2 regions of the Proteiniborus sp. DW1 genome follow, and region 2 is predicted to be linked to the other one. Evidence: riboswitches for the same ligand, from Rfam matches in the RefSeq annotation. Region 2 holds a riboswitch; the other holds the start of a gene.
What was found. A riboswitch is a leader RNA that binds a small molecule or an ion and turns the genes downstream of it on or off. The one in region 2 is predicted to bind cyclic di-AMP.

Region 1 (8,160 bases), on a different contig from region 2:
CATAATTTTTGCAATATTCTTTAAACAACATTTCAAAATATTAACTATTTCAAAAATTAACTTGAATTTTTTGTATTAACTCTAAATATTAACTAGCATAATTTGCTTATTTTAAAGTTATTTATTGCATTTTTTATACTTCGGCAAACCTTTTCCCTTGTTGGTTTTGCAATAAGCAAATTATTCTATTGCAATTTTCTCACAATTATTTGATTTCATTTTATACCTCTCAAAATTTTACTTAACTAAAATTTATAGCATCTAAAACTCTAATAAAAATAGAAGTTTGCTGAATAATTTATACTGTGTTGTCAGAAAATAGATTTGAAGAAAACTATATCTATTTTTTGGAGGAATAATATGAATATAGACAATTATACAAGTTTTAGAGAACTTCCTAAATCTTATTGGAAATCATCTACTGAAGATACAAATTATCCTACTCTAACAAAGGATTTAAATGTAGATGTAGCCATAATTGGGGGCGGATTAGTAGGTATCCAGTGTGCTTATTTTTTAAAAAAAGAAGGGCTAAAGATTGCTGTCCTTGAAGCAAGGCGCATAGCTACTGGTACTACAGAATATACTACTGCTAAAATTACATCTCAACATGAATTAATCTATAATAAGCTAAAAATCCAGATGGGAGAAGAACTTGCAAGACAATATGCAGAAGCTAATGAATATGCTATACAGGAGTATAAAAAAATAGCAGAAGAAAATAATATCCAATGTGATTATATATCTCAATCTGCATTTGTATATACTATGCAAGATAACTACATCCAGCAAATTAGCGATGAAGTCAAAGCAGCTTCAAGTTTAGGAATTAAAGCATCATATGTAGAAGAAATACCTTTTCCCATGCCTATAAAGGCTGCAGTACGTTTTGATAACCAAGCCCAATTTCACCCACTTAAATACATCCTTGCTTTAGCAAAAACTATTCCTAGTAATGACTGTCACATTTTTGAACAAAGTAGGGCAATTACTCTTGATGAAGGTGATAACTACATAATAACTACTGCAAAGGGAAACAAAGTAACTGCAAAAAAGGTAATCATTGCATCTCATTATCCCTTCTACAATAAAAAAGGAATGTACTACTCTAGAATTTATCAAGAAAGGTCCTATGTACTTGCTGTAAAAGCAAAAGAAAAATATCCAGGGGGAATGTATATAAATGCTGAAGATCCTGCTCGTTCACTTAGACATCAACCTTATGAAAATGGTGAACTTATATTAGTTGGTGGTGACCATCACAAGACAGGACAAGGTAAGGATACATTTAAGCACTATGAGACACTAGTTAGCTTTGCAAAAGATATCTTCACTATAGAAGATATTCCTTTTAGGTGGTCTACTCAGGATTGTATGACATTAGATGGAATCCCCTATGTAGGACACTATGCTTCTGACACACCTAATCTTTACATTGCTACAGGTTTTCAAAAGTGGGGTATGACAAATAGTATGGTCTCTGCAATGCTCATTCGAGATTTAATCGTGAAAGGTGAAAGTCCTTGGCAGGATGTATACAATCCTTCTCGTAAAACTATTTTAGCTTCTGCAAAGAATTTTGTTGTAGAAAATCTAAATGTAGCAGAACAACTCATAGATGGTAAGCTTTCTCCTCTCCCTACTGACATAGACGTTAAACCTGGTGAAGGAAAAGTTTGCATGATTGATGGAAAGCGAGCTGGAGTATATAAAGATGAAGAAGGTAATTTACACTTGGTAAATACTACTTGTACACATATGGGCTGTGAATTAAACTGGAATTCTGCTGAAAGAACTTGGGATTGTCCTTGTCATGGTTCTAGGTTTTCATATGACGGGGAGATAGTTGCAGGCCCCGCCACAAAACCACTAAGCTTTTCTAATGATGTAAATACTTTAAAGAAGCTCCTTCAGGAAGATTTTTAAATAAGATATTAAACTATGTAAAAATCACTATTTTATCATTCTAGACGTAGTGAAGAATCTCATGTTATAACAATAGTTAAATAATAATAAGCAGTAGTTAAACAATCATTAAACTATTGTTTAACTACTGCCAACTATTGCTTAACGAGATCCTTCGCTAACGCTCAGGATGACATACGTCAAAAGTGTAGTTAATTTAAAAAATGGCATTAGAGTTTCTTAGGATAGCTTCTACTCTCTCCTTCTCAGGTATTATTCTAGTATTTTCTTCGTCGTAGGCATACAATGCGCCACTTACCATTCTTGTTTTTAATTCTCCTTTTGCTGTACCTATACCTTTTAGCTGAGGAGCATCTAATATTCCTAGTTCAACTGCTTTTACTAATGTATCTGGGTCTATTAAAGGGTCTTCCACTTTAAAATTAAGTATTCTTATGCTATCTATGATAAGCTTTGCTTCTTCTATTAGCTCATTTTTTCTTCTTTGAACATTTGCATCCTTAGTTAAGTTTATAGAACCTAAAAACTCGTTTTTGATTATTCCTCTGACTATTTTACAGGATTCTATAACATCCTCTGCCTCTGCTGCATGATGTGCTTCACAGAAGCCCACTACATGATATATATGAGGCTTTATAGCCATAGCTAAATATGCAGATGCAGCCAATTGCCCCTTTGCTTGACTTAAATCTGCTGGGAAGCTGGCTAAGCCTGCTCTAGCTTGACGATATACTCTAAAATTCTCATCAATTAAGCTTTCTATTAGCTCTATCTTAGCTAACATTTTACCTAAGTCGTTCTCAGCCGAAATATGAGCTGGCACATTAAACATAAATTGTGCTATGTAATCCCTTACCCCCATTTTTTTCGCATTATATGCAGCTAAATATGCAGCAGCAACTCCTATAGCATCATGGGCATCTCTTAGACTCCAATGATGAGGATCATTTACTTCTACTGGTATGTTTCTTTCTCCATGCCAAGCCATTACCTGTTGATTTTCTATTATGGCATCTCTTAGGGTTCTTGGCCCCCTTTTATCTAGCTCTGAGTACCAGAAAAGAGGCACTGCACACCAAGCATTGTTTATGGTATCCTTTAAAACCTCTGCAAATTTAATTATGTTCTTAGTTCCACTATAAGACCTTAATAGGGGATAATTCCCTCTTTGAGCTGCAGAATATAACTTCCTCAAATCCTCACAAGTTCTTACAGGCACTCCCCCAGCTCCTCTTAAGTTCTCATCCATATTTTCCTGATCAAAGAAAAACTCTTGTGCATTTTGATCTGGGGCAATGGATATTATATCTAGCACCCTAGCTTCAGCAATCTTTTCTATGGCTTCTATAGTCTTCTCTATAGAAGTAAGTCCTAAATGATGTCTCAGTACAGGATATGGATACTTAGCCTTTATTCTATCTATGAGATTTTTAGGATACACTTCTTCTTCTTGATTTTCTTGACCTTTAATATAAGCTATTACCTCATCAATATCCTCAGTACCATAAAATATCTTATGAAATATATTATATTTCTCTGCCACTAAGGCTGTTGGCTCCGTGCCTCCAAATAGCCAAGTTATGGCCTTAAGCTCCTTTTTTTCTTCGATATTTTTCTTCAACTCTTCAAGTATCTTATGAAGCGGTTCTGGTGAAAGCCTATATGATAGTCCTACAATGTCAGGCTTCTTTTCTTCAATAATCTTAATAATCTCTTCAACGCTTATTCCTATACCTACAAATTCTGTTTTATAGTTTTCCTTTTCTGCTAAACTTAAAAAATTCATTGTCCCTGCTACATGAACACAATTTCCAAGTGTTAATCCTATAATTTTCTTCATTAAACCACCTCTTCCAACCTTCTCTTAACTATTGTTCCTCTTCTCGCTAGCATATGCATTTCAGCAATAGTTAGACCTTCTAAGCCAAGCCTATCTGCTGTTCTACCTTCTAATCTAAAATCAATATTTGTCATTAATTGAGCCACGTTGATTATAGAAGATATGGCCGGAGTTTTCATGCCTAAGCTATGGGCAATAGACTCTAATGGCACAAGACTGTAGGGAACATCTTCATAAATATATCTAATATGTAAACCCTGAGGTGCTTGCAATCCTTTATATGCAGGGTTGCTCTGAACTGCCTCAAAAATACTGTCACCCTTTGCTCCATATGTCTCCCTTAACCATTCAGTAGCAGACAATGTCTCTACCTGAAGCATTCTTCCTAACTCCATTCTCTCTCTATCTATTTTCTCAAGAAAATTACCTATTGATGGTGTTATCCCCTCAGTATAGTATTCAAAAGGTGCCCCTCTTTCAATATGTCCACTATTTAAAAGTGTTGGTGCTGGATGAAATATTGCTCCATAGTTGTTGATACTAGTTTCTAAAACATCCTTGGCTGGAATGAACTGCGGGTATGCTTCATTGATAAGTTCTAAAACATAATTAGTTTTTATAGCTGGTATAGCTGCTAAGGTTACTTCCTTTTTAGATTTAAAAATATGTGCATGATTATATTTAGTAGCTCTACAAGCATAAATGAAAGTTTGAGCTTCTGCTACTATAATATTGTTCTTCTTTCTTTCTCTTAATAGAGTTTCATATACCTCTAGAGCCCCTCCAGTCCGTCCAGGATTTAATACTATTATCTGCCCATCTTTTAAATAAGGAGCCATTTCCTTAGCTATATCATAATGTCCCATAGCCGGTATGGTTACCATTATTATGTCAACATCTTTAACCGCCTCTTCAATGTTGTTTGTAACTTTATTTAGTACTCCGTATCCATTTTCTTCGCCTGTAAGGTAAATGGTTTGTTCCTTCATTAAAGGGAATATCTTTTCTAATGTTCTATTATACAGGTTTACCTTATATCCAATCATCGCAAGGTAGCCTGCCATTGCAATTCCTCCATTGCCTGCCCCAATAATACAATACCTAAGACTCCTATCCATATACCCATCCTCCCAAAATCAAATTTCCGAATTATGTTAACTAAAATTTTGGGGTCAAAAAAAACCATGGGGTTCCATAGTTTTTACATCAGTATACTATACTGCCCCCTTATACGCTTACGAGGTTAGCTGTCGGGTTAGGGCTAAAGGGTAGCCCCTCCTAAATAGGATTCACCCCTAAAAATTGGTTCCCCCGCTTCTTAAGAGAATTCAGCGATTCTATATTTATTTTAGTCATAATTATTATGAAAATTATAACATATACTTCCATCCTTTACAATAGAAATATTTTTATCTATTTATAAATTATATTATTTTCATGTCCAAAAAATTAATACTATTTTTTAATTAGATAAATAGGAAACTAAGTATTTTCGCTAACCTTTATACTTTTAAATAAAATCCCTTATATTTTGAGTCGGATAATTCTCATATCTTACCACTTTACCTTCCCAAGTTCTAAACATGATATAGTCTTTTCCTCTGGAAACTAGATACTGTGGCAATAAAGGTGTTTTTCCTTTTCCTTTTGGTGCATTTACTATATATGTTGGTATAGCCATACCTGAAGTATATCCTCTTAAATACTCCATTATCTCTAATCCATCATCTACAGAAGTATTAAAATGCGAAGTTCCTATAACATGCTTAGCATGGAAAATATAATAAGGCTTTACCCTGATTTTAAGTAATTCCTGATTCAACCTTCTCATAACAAACTTGTCGTTATTTATTCCATTTAGCAATACTGCCTGGTTTCCAAGTGGAATTCCAGCATTGGCTAGCTTTTCACATGCCGCCTTTGATTCCTCAGTTATTTCTTTAGGATGATTAAAGTGAGTATTTATATATACTGGATGATATTTTTTAATTATATTTACCAAGTCATCTGTAATTCTCTGAGGCATAGTAACAGGAACTCTAGAGCCAATCCTGATATAGTCAACATGAGGTATGGAACTGATTTCCTTTAGTATCCAATCTAACCTATTATCCGGTAATGTAAGCGGGTCTCCTCCAGTAATAAGCACATCTCGAATTTCTTTATTGTCTCTTATATATTTAATAGATTCCTCAATCATCTCAGTGGATGAATGTTCATCTTTTTGTCCAATATTTCTTCTTCTTTGACAATGTCTACAATACATTGCACATTCATTTGTTACATTTAATATTAGCCTATCTGGATATCTTCTAGTTAAACATCCTGCTGGGTTAGTGTATTCTTCCGCCATGGGGTCAGCATCTCCTGAACTCTCCATCACTTCCATAATTGAAGGAATACAAAGTAGTCTTATGGGATCATACTTATCATCCTTGTCTATCAAACTTGCATAATATGGTGATATAGCCCACCTATATTTTTCCCCAATTTTTCTAATATTGGATTTTTCCTTTTCGCTTAGGTTTATAATTTTACTTAATGTATCTACATCACTTATTCTATTGGTAAGTTGCCACCTATAGTCATTCCAGTCCTCATCAGTTCCATTTAGTAATCCTAATATCTTGAGCTTTGCCTCCTTATATTCTTCTGATAAGTTTAAGCCAACTGGAATACTATCCTTAATATCTAAATAATCCTGAATTTTAGATTTTAACTCCTCTGCTCTTTTTAATGAAATTTGTTTTTTCCTGTTCAAAGTTTCTTTCATCAAATACGCTCCTTTCACTTTTAATATCTTTATTATCTTGTAACATAACAAAAAATAGGAAATGAATCCTAGGTATATAAATCAACACATCCTCATTAATAATTGAAAAGTTAGGATAAGAGTAAGGATATAAAATAGTTGAATCGATAACAACTTTCATGATATGCATAGATTGGACTTTAGAAATGTTATCAAAATCTATGTTGCTATATTATGTAAACTGCTTTTTTCAATAAAAAAACCACGAGGCTTCATGGTTTCTATACAAGTAAAATTACTGCCCCTTTCTACGCTTACGAGGTTAGCTGCCGGATTAGGACTAAAGGGTAGCCCCTCCTAAATAGGATTCACCCCAGAAATTGGTTCCCCCGCTTCTTAAGAGAATTCAGCATTATTTTTTATATTATCATAATAAAATTTGTCTATAATTATACCACAAGACATTGAAAAATGCAAATTTATTTTCTAACTCTTACTTGGTACTTCTCCCAGTAATTTTAAATTTTTCTTAATCTTTAAAGGGTTTTTACTAGACAAATTGAATATTATCAATGTAGCTTTAATACAAAATAGTAGTGACTTAATCTCTTTTTTGTTGTTCCTATTTTAGATTTTATTAGTTCCTATAATAGCAATACATAACTATATTTAGGGGGGCATATATTATGGAAAGAAAAAAATTGGAGTCTATGGGGTTTGGAACCAAAGCTATACATGGAGGTCATAAAACTGATGCTGCTACTGGTGCACTAGTAACTCCTATTTATCAAACCTCAACCTTTGTATTTGATACTGCCGAACAAGGGGGAAGAAGATTTGCTTTAGAGGAAGAGGGCTACATCTATACTAGGTTAGGTAATCCTACAAACTCTCAAGTTGAAGAAAAGGTTGCTATATTAGAAGGTGCAGAAGCTTGCGTATCCACTGGCTCTGGTATGGGAGCAGTATCTTCAACTTTATGGACAACATTAAAAGCTGGGGACCATATAGTAGCTGCTGAAACTCTATATGGATGTACTTTTGCCTATATAAATCATGGGCTTACTAGATTTGGTGTGGAGGTTTCTTTTGTAGATACTAGTGATCCTGAAAATGTGCGAAAAGCTATGAAGGAAAATACAAGAGTAGTATATTTAGAAACACCTGCAAATCCAACACTGCTTATTACAGACATTAAAGCAATATCTGATATAGCCCATGAAAAAGAAGACTGTATAGTAATAGTAGACAACACCTTTGCCACACCTTATATCCAAAGACCTATAGAGCTTGGAGCTGACGTTGTTCTTCACTCTGCTACAAAATATCTAAATGGTCATGGAGATGTAATAGCAGGTTTCGTAGCAGGAAAGCAAGAATTTATAAATGAAGTACGTCTCTTTGGGATAAAAGATATGACTGGCTCATGCTTAAGCCCCTTTGATGCATTCTTAATTATGAGAGGCATGAAGACTCTTGAGATAAGAATGGAAAAACACTGCCAAAACGCTATGGAAATTGCTAAATTCCTTGAAAGTCATCCAGCAGTTAAGAAAGTTTACTATCCAGGACTAGAAAGCTTTGAACAATATGAATTAGCTAAAAAACAAATGAAATTACCAGGAGCAATTATTGCCTTTGA
Region 2 (8,160 bases):
ACTTAGAGCTGGTGATGTAGTCTCTCTAACAGGTACAATTTATACAGGAAGGGACGCTGCTCATAAACGCTTAATGGAAACAATAAAAAACAAGGAAGAACTTCCATTTGATATAAAAGATGCAGTGATTTTTTATGTTGGCCCGACTCCTGCAAAGCCTGGAAAGGTTATAGGTGCTGCTGGTCCTACAACTAGCTATAGAATGGATAGTATGACTGTTCCCCTACTAGAACTAGGATTATCGGGCATGATTGGAAAGGGATTAAGAAGTGATGAAGTTATTGAAGGCATGAAAAAGTATGGAGCAGTATACTTTGCAGCAGTAGGTGGTGCAGGTGCTTTAATAGCAAGCTCTGTTAAGGAATCAGAAGTAGTAGCCTATGATGATTTAGGTACAGAGGCCATCAGAAAATTAAGAGTGGAAAATATGCCTTTAATAGTATGTATAGATACTTACGGAAACAATCTATATGAAAATAACAAATAGGAGAGGATAAGGTTCATGAAAGATTATAATGAATTGTCATTACAAATGCATAGAGAAAACAAAGGTAAAGTTAGTATTAAAAGTAAGGTTAAAGTTGAAAATAAAGATGATTTATCTATGGCATATACACCAGGGGTAGCTCAGCCATGTAAAGAAATAGCGAAGTGTAAAGACAAGGTATATGAATATACATTTAAAGGGAATTCAGTTGCTGTAGTAAGTGATGGTACAGCAGTGTTGGGATTAGGAGATATAGGACCATATGGTGCTATTCCAGTAATGGAAGGGAAGTCAATATTATTTAAAAATTATGCAGATGTAGATGCATTTCCTATATGTTTAAATACTACAGACATAGAAGAAATAATTAGAACAGTAAAACTATTAGAGCCTGTGTTTGGAGGTATAAATTTAGAAGACATAGCTGCACCAAAATGCTTTGAAATAGAAAGAAGATTAGATGAAGAGCTAGATATACCAGTTTTCCATGATGATCAGCATGGAACTGCTATAGTAGTATTAGCAGGACTTATAAATGGATTAAAATTAGCAGAAAAAAAATTTAAAGACTTAGAAGTTGTAATAAATGGAGCTGGGGCAGCAGGTGTTGCAATAGCAAAACTTCTACTAAGTGCTGGTGTAAAGGATGTAATCCTATGTGATACAAAAGGAGCCATATCTAAAGATAGGCAGGACTTAAATCCAATTAAAAAGGAAATGGCTGAAATAACAAACAGAAGTTCACAAAATGGTGAATTAAAGGATGTTATAGTTGGTAAGAATGTTTTTATTGGGGTGTCTTCAGCTAACTGCTTAACTAAAGACATGGTTAGAACAATGGGCGACAAACCAATGATTTTTGCTATGGCAAATCCGATACCAGAGATTATGCCAGATGATGCTAAGGAAGCAGGAGCCTTTATAGTAGGAACAGGAAGATCTGATTTTGCTAATCAAATAAATAATGTTCTAGCATTCCCAGGTATATTCAGAGGTGCTTTAGATGTAAGGGCTAGTAGAATAACTGAGAATATGAAAATTCAAGCAGCATATGGAATTGCAAATGTAGTTAAAGAAGATGAGCTAAGCGTAGATATGATAATACCAAGCCCATTTAATAAGGAAGTAGCTGTGGCAGTTGCAGAAGCAGTTAAGAAAGCAGCTATTGAAGATGGTGTAGCTAGAATATAGTTTTACAGAGAAAGCCTTGACTAGACTGAAAGCCTAATCAGGGCTTTTATGTTATAGTTCTCTATATAGAAGAGAATAAAATTGTTCATAAATGTAATTTTTGCTGAAAGAAATTATTATAAAATACATGCTAAGAGGCAGATACTATAAGTTAAAAGGGAGGAAGATTTTTATGTCACGGAAAGCATTTAATGCTAAGGATGCAGTAGCCGTTGGTCCATACTCACATGCAGTAGAATCAGGAGATACAGTTTATTTTTCAGGACAAACTCCTATAGACTCAAATACAGGCAAGCTCGTAGAAGGTAGTATTACGGAGCAAACTGAGCAGTGCTTTAAAAATCTGTTTAGCGTACTTGAAGCTGCAGGGCTTACCCCTGATGATGTGGTTAAGGTAAATGTATTTCTTACAAATATGGATAACTTTTCTGCAATGAACCAGGTATATGAAAGACAATTTTCAAGCCCATATCCTGCAAGAACTACAATAGGAGTTGCGTCGTTGCCATTAGGAGCACAGGTTGAAATAGAAATGATTGCTAGGAAAAAGTAGATATTTTTATACAGACAAAGCAGATATATTCATGGTGGTACTATACGAGAGAAGCAAGAGATAGAACTGTAGGCTGAAGAATTGACTATTTTATAGTGACTGAAAGATTAAAGGACAAACTGATAGATGCACAGGTCCATTATGATATTATGGACAGTGAACATTGTCAGGTAGTACTTGAAATTATGTAAATAAGTGACAGGAGAGTGTACTCTTGTCACTTATTTATTAATCTTACTATTTGTAAAACACGTGTCCACCGATACGTGTTACATATGTCTTGTTATTTATAATCCATTTACCTGCTGCTTTATCTGGATTGAAAAAGTAAGTTGAAGCTCCTACTGGCTTAACACCATTTAGAGCATCTTTTGCTACTTGTATACTTTCTTCCGATGGGCTATTGTAGATAGTTCCATCTTCTACTGGGCTAAATTGAGGAATACCTTTATAGTATTCGAATATTACGCCCTTTATCGTGTTAGGGAAATCACTTGAAGCCACTCTGTTTAGGACAACATTTCCTACAGCTACTTTCCCTCTATATGGCTCCCCACCAGCTTCTGCATGGATAATACGAGAAAGCCAATATAAGTCTGTGTTACTGCTACCAGAGTTTGTCCCACGTGAAGCTGAAGTTCTATACAATAATGATTGAGTTTGTCTACCTGCAATTCCATCAATGAGTATCTTGTTAGCTTTTTGAAACTCAATAACTGCTTTTTCAGTTCTGGGACCGAAGATACCATCAACATTTCCAGCCCAGAAGCCTTTATTATTTAAAGTCTGTTGTAATTTAGATACTTCTGGCCCCCTGCTCCTAAACTTTAAAACTGTATAATTTTCAGTAGCAAAGACACTTGTTATGTTCAGTAAGATTAATACTATTACTAAAATTAATACTACAATTCCTCTTTTACGTATTTTCATTGAAAACACTCCTTCCTATTTTGCTTCCGAAGTTAGCTGACGGGTTCGGGATAGAAGGCTCCCTACTATGAGACTCATAGATTAACCCCTTTAATGGTTCCTCCGTACCTAAATATATAGGATTCAGCAAGCATAGTGTTTTGGGCATAAAGTTATTATATAGGTCCAAAAAAGTTATGTCAACCTTTATTCAAGATTAGAACAAATTACATATTAGGCCATATTAAACCACTATTAATAGGAGTAAGCGTTAATATATAAATAGATTGACAATGTAATTGGATATATGATTACTTTAAGACAAGAAGTTTATATTAGTAGGTTATTTTAGCTGAATTTTCTATTTGAAAGGAAGAAAAGAATTGGATTAAATCGTATGAGTATTAGCATACAGTTTTTTAGTAATTTAAGTCTATTTTGACTATGAAATTGTATTAAAATCATTTATAATATCTTAGGTAATGAGTTTAAATATATAAACTTAGAACAGCAAAAAAATTTTCTTTTATTAGATTAGGAGTTTAAAAAAATGAATAAACAATTTTTTGATTGGAAGGATCAAATCCTAGATAATGGCTTAAGGGTAGTCTCTATAAAAAAAGATACAGAGCTTTGTTCTATTCACTTAGGAATTGATGTAGGTGCTGTTAATGAAGAGGAGAATGAAAAGGGACTTTGTCATTTTATTGAGCATATGCTTTTTAAAGGAACCAAAACAAGAACTAATATTGATATAGATCAAGATTTAGAAGATAGGGCAGGTTCATATAATGCTTATACAACATATACATCTACTGTTTTTTCAATAACTGCACTTCTTCAGGAGTTAGAAAAATCCTTGGAGATATTATCAGATATGGTAATAAACTCTACTTTTCCTTCCAAAGAAATAGAAAAAGAAAGAGGAGTTATCCTAGCAGAGTTTAGAAGTGGTTATGATGATGTAGAGCATTATAGTTATAGTAGGGTAAATAGTGTAGGTTTCGAGAAAAGCCCACTAAGATATGATATATTAGGTAAAGAAAGTATCATTAAAAATGTTACTAGAGAAAAAATAGTATCTTTTTATGAACAGTACTATATTCCCAATAATACTGTAATAAGCATAGTGTCTTCATTAGCTCATGAGGAAGTTATTGAAATGGTTAAGAAGTATTTTAGTTTATGGAAAAGGAAAGTACTAAAAAAGAAAAAGATATTAACTGAAAAGAACCGAAGTATAGAGGTTATCTCATATAAAAAAGAGATAGAGCAGAATACCATTGTGTACCTATACACCTTTTATGACCTAACTAGAGATGAAGAACTTGCACTAGAGATTCTTAACCATAAGCTTGGTAAAAGCGCAAACTCCATTCTTTTTAGGGCTTTAAGAGAAGATAAAGGAATATCTTATGATGTTTATTCAGAAATAGATGTAACTGATTATATAAAAACCTTATATATTTATTGTTCTGCATCTGAGGATGATATTTTGGAGGCTAAAGAAACGATAGATAATTGTATTAAAAACATTGTAAACAAGCATATAGTCATAGATGAGAGAAACATAAGTCTAATGAAAAAAGCTATGAAAACTGGAATAGCATCAATTCTTGAGGACTCAGAAGGTTTGTGCAACTATGTACTCCACCAGATGCTAATGAATAGAAGGATAGATGGCTTTTCAGAGGATTTAGAGGCCTTAAATAATATAAAAGCAGAAGATGTATATAAAGTAGCTGGAAAAGTTTTAAATGGAGCTACTATTCACATGCTACTCAATAAAAGATAATGAAAATCCTAGGCTTTAACTACAATCAGATTATATAAAAATAGGTATATACTGTTAAATCTATAGTTCCATATGTGTGTTAGAATATATAAGGCTGGCATAGCCAGCCCAAATATTTATAGTTTTTTTGTAATTAATTCAGCTATCTGAACTGCATTTGTAGCAGCACCTTTTCTGATGTTGTCAGCAACTACCCAAAGATTCAATCCATTTTCAACACTAAAATCTCTCCTAATTCTACCAACATATACTTGATCTGTTCCATCTGCGGTTAAGGGCATTGGATAAATGTTATTTTTAACATCATCCTGGACTATAATTCCTTTGCTCTCATTTAGGATTTTAAATATATCATCTATTTCAAAGCTTCTTTCAAATTCAATATTTACAGAAGCACTATGGCAATTTTTTACTGGGACTCTAACAGTTGTGGTAGTTATTTTTAAAGTATAATCATTCAATATTTTTTTAGTTTCTTCAATCATCTTCCTTTCTTCCTTAGTATAGCCATTTTCCATGAAGATATCTATGTGAGGTAAGCAATTGTATGCAATAGGGTGAGGATACTTAGTATGTTCTAATCCCTTCATTCCATTTTCTAAATCATTAATACCTCCAACACCTGAACCAGATACTGCTTGATAAGTTGAACATACTACTCTCTTTATCTTATATGTGTCGTGAAGTGGTTTCAAAGGAACCACTACTTGAATTGTGGAACAATTAGGATTTGAAATAATTCCATTATGCCATGTTATATCTTGCGGGTTTACCTCAGGTATTATAAGAGGAACGTCCTTATCCATTCTCCATGCACTACTGTTATCTATTACAATAACTCCTTTTTCTTTTGCAATAGGAGCATATTTTTTGCTTATTTCACCACCAGCAGAGAAAAGTGCAATATCTATATCCCTATTAAATGAACTATTCTTTAATTCTTCTACAATATATTCTTTATTTTCATATTTTAATTTTTTGTTTCTAGATTTAGCAGAAGCATAAAGGTATAAATTATTTATTGGAAATTTTCTTTCTTCAAGTATTTTTAGAAATGCTCTACCCACCATACCAGTAGCACCTACAATAGCTACATTAAACTTTTTCAAGTATGAACCACCTCCAAAATAATTAGCATTATAATATAACGCTTATAAATCTAATTACACTTACTGTTCATGACTAATATATTGTATGTTTTTAGATTATAAAAGTTTTTTTAAAAATTAAATTAAAGAAAGGACTTATATAGTCCTATCATTTGCTTAATAAAGATTAATACTTTCCGAATCCGCCTCCGAATAAAAAGAATATTACTAATATTATTAGTATAATGAATATTAGACTATCCTCAGATTCACCACCTAATAATCCGCCAAATAGACCTTTGTTTTCTGTCATGCACCAAACCTCCTAATATAAAATTATATATGTTATATTATGCTGAAGTCTTTTTTTGGTGCAAATAATATTTTTAAAACACTTTTATATAAATGCCATTTATGTTATTATTTTAATAATAACCTTAAGGTACTAAGCATATCAATAAAGCTTAATTTTATATGAACTTATAGTAAGGGAGGAAAAGAGATGGAACAGCTAAAGAAAAAGATATTAGAAGAAGGTAGTGTAGAAGAAGGGAATATTTTAAAGGTTGACAGTTTTCTAAATCATCAATTAGACATTAAGTTTCTAAATGAGGTAGGAAAAGAATTTAAAAGACTTTTTGATGATAGAAAGATAACAAAAATACTAACACTTGAAACATCAGGCATAGCTATAGCAAGTATTACTGCCCAGTATTTCAATGTTCCAGTAGTGTTTGCTAAGAAGATTGCAACAAAGAATCTTGATAAGGAAACTTATGAAAGTGATGTTTACTCATATACCAAGGGGAGAACCTATAAGATTAAGGTATCAAAAAAATATATTAAACCAGATGATCATATTCTTATTATTGATGATTTTTTAGCAAATGCACAGGCTGCATTAGGTCTTATGGATATTATTAATAAAGGTGGGGCTACTCTAGAGGGAATTGGTATAGTAATAGAAAAGGGCTTCCAAGATGGAGGAAAGCTCCTAAGAGAACAGGGTGTTAATCTAAAATCACTAGTAATTATAGATTCATTTGATGGAGATAAAGTAAAGTTTAGATAGAAAAAACCAGAGATTTTCTGGTTTTTTCTATTTCAATCAATTATTATACTATTATGAGTCTAGTTGATTTATTTATCTCAAAAGTAGTATAATATTTTTAGGTCTATGTAATAAATATTTAGTATTTGCTGGTTAGAATATGCTTTATATATTGCAAATAATAAGGCAGAAGGCAGGGGATATATTATGATGTTTTATTGGGAAAGACTTTTGATACCATATGAACAAGCTGTAGAAGAGCTTAAGGTCAAGTTTAAAGGAATAAGAAATGAGTATAGAAGATTAGATGAATACTCTCCTATTGAATTTGTCACGGGTAGAGTAAAAGCCATTTCAAGTATTATAGACAAAGCAAGAAGAAGAAATGTACCACTAGAAAGAGTAGAAGAAGAAATAGAGGATATTGCAGGAATACGTATAATGTGTCAACTAGTAGACGATATTGAAAAAGTAGTTCAGTTAATAAGAAGTAGAGATGGTAAGGATTTGAAAATTGTAGAAGAAAGAGACTACATAACTAATATTAAAGAAAGTGGATATAGGAGTTATCATATTATTATCAAATATATGGTGCATACTGTATTTGGTGAAAAGGAGATACTAGCTGAGATTCAAATTAGAACATTGGCTATGAACTTTTGGGCGACTATAGAGCATTCATTGAATTACAAATTCTCTAGAAAAATACCAGAGGATGTAAAGGAAAGATTGAAAAATGCGGCTGAGGCAGCATTTTTACTTGATCAAGAAATGTCAGAAATTAAGGATGAAATTACAGATGCTCAAGAAATCTTTCAGTTAAAATCATCACTAATTGTTGATATACTGAAAAAAATTCAAAATCTATATTTCACTGGTAAGATTAAGGAAATTGAGGGGATTCAAGAGAGATTTCTTGTACTTCAAGAACATGGTAGTGTATCTGAATTAAGAAAGTTTAGCAAGGAACTAGATGAAATGCTTTAATTGAAAATTAACTTTCCATGGCTTGATTAATTTTTTGCTAATAGGGTAATATATTTGCAAAATATAATATGTGTTGGGGGAATAGCCATGGATAGAATA

Region 1: another riboswitch for cyclic di-AMP. It lies ahead of DW1_RS13505 (NAD/NADP-dependent octopine/nopaline dehydrogenase family protein); the one in region 2 lies ahead of DW1_RS07325 (cell wall hydrolase).

The regions. Positions count from the first base shown of each region.
Region 1 covers NZ_FMDO01000056.1:1,701-9,860, forward strand. The annotation lists gene DW1_RS13495 (FAD-dependent oxidoreductase) at 361-1,926, shown strand; gene DW1_RS13500 (cobalamin-dependent protein) at 2,123-3,766, opposite strand; gene DW1_RS13505 (NAD/NADP-dependent octopine/nopaline dehydrogenase family protein) at 3,766-4,884, opposite strand; cyclic di-AMP (ydaO/yuaA leader) riboswitch at 4,984-5,110, opposite strand; gene eam (glutamate 2,3-aminomutase) at 5,277-6,539, opposite strand; cyclic di-AMP (ydaO/yuaA leader) riboswitch at 6,815-6,940, opposite strand; gene megL (methionine gamma-lyase) at 7,205-8,160, shown strand, end outside.
Region 2 covers NZ_FMDO01000030.1:68,707-76,866, forward strand. The annotation lists gene DW1_RS07310 (Fe-S-containing hydro-lyase) at 1-487, shown strand, start outside; gene DW1_RS07315 (NAD(P)-dependent malic enzyme) at 503-1,678, shown strand; gene DW1_RS07320 (RidA family protein) at 1,851-2,231, shown strand; gene DW1_RS07325 (cell wall hydrolase) at 2,469-3,161, opposite strand; cyclic di-AMP (ydaO/yuaA leader) riboswitch at 3,168-3,300, opposite strand; gene DW1_RS07330 (M16 family metallopeptidase) at 3,691-4,935, shown strand; gene DW1_RS07335 (aspartate-semialdehyde dehydrogenase) at 5,052-6,044, opposite strand; gene DW1_RS15915 (hypothetical protein) at 6,211-6,336, opposite strand; gene DW1_RS07340 (xanthine phosphoribosyltransferase) at 6,526-7,095, shown strand; gene DW1_RS07345 (GTP diphosphokinase) at 7,279-8,061, shown strand; gene DW1_RS07350 (carboxymuconolactone decarboxylase family protein) at 8,149-8,160, shown strand, end outside.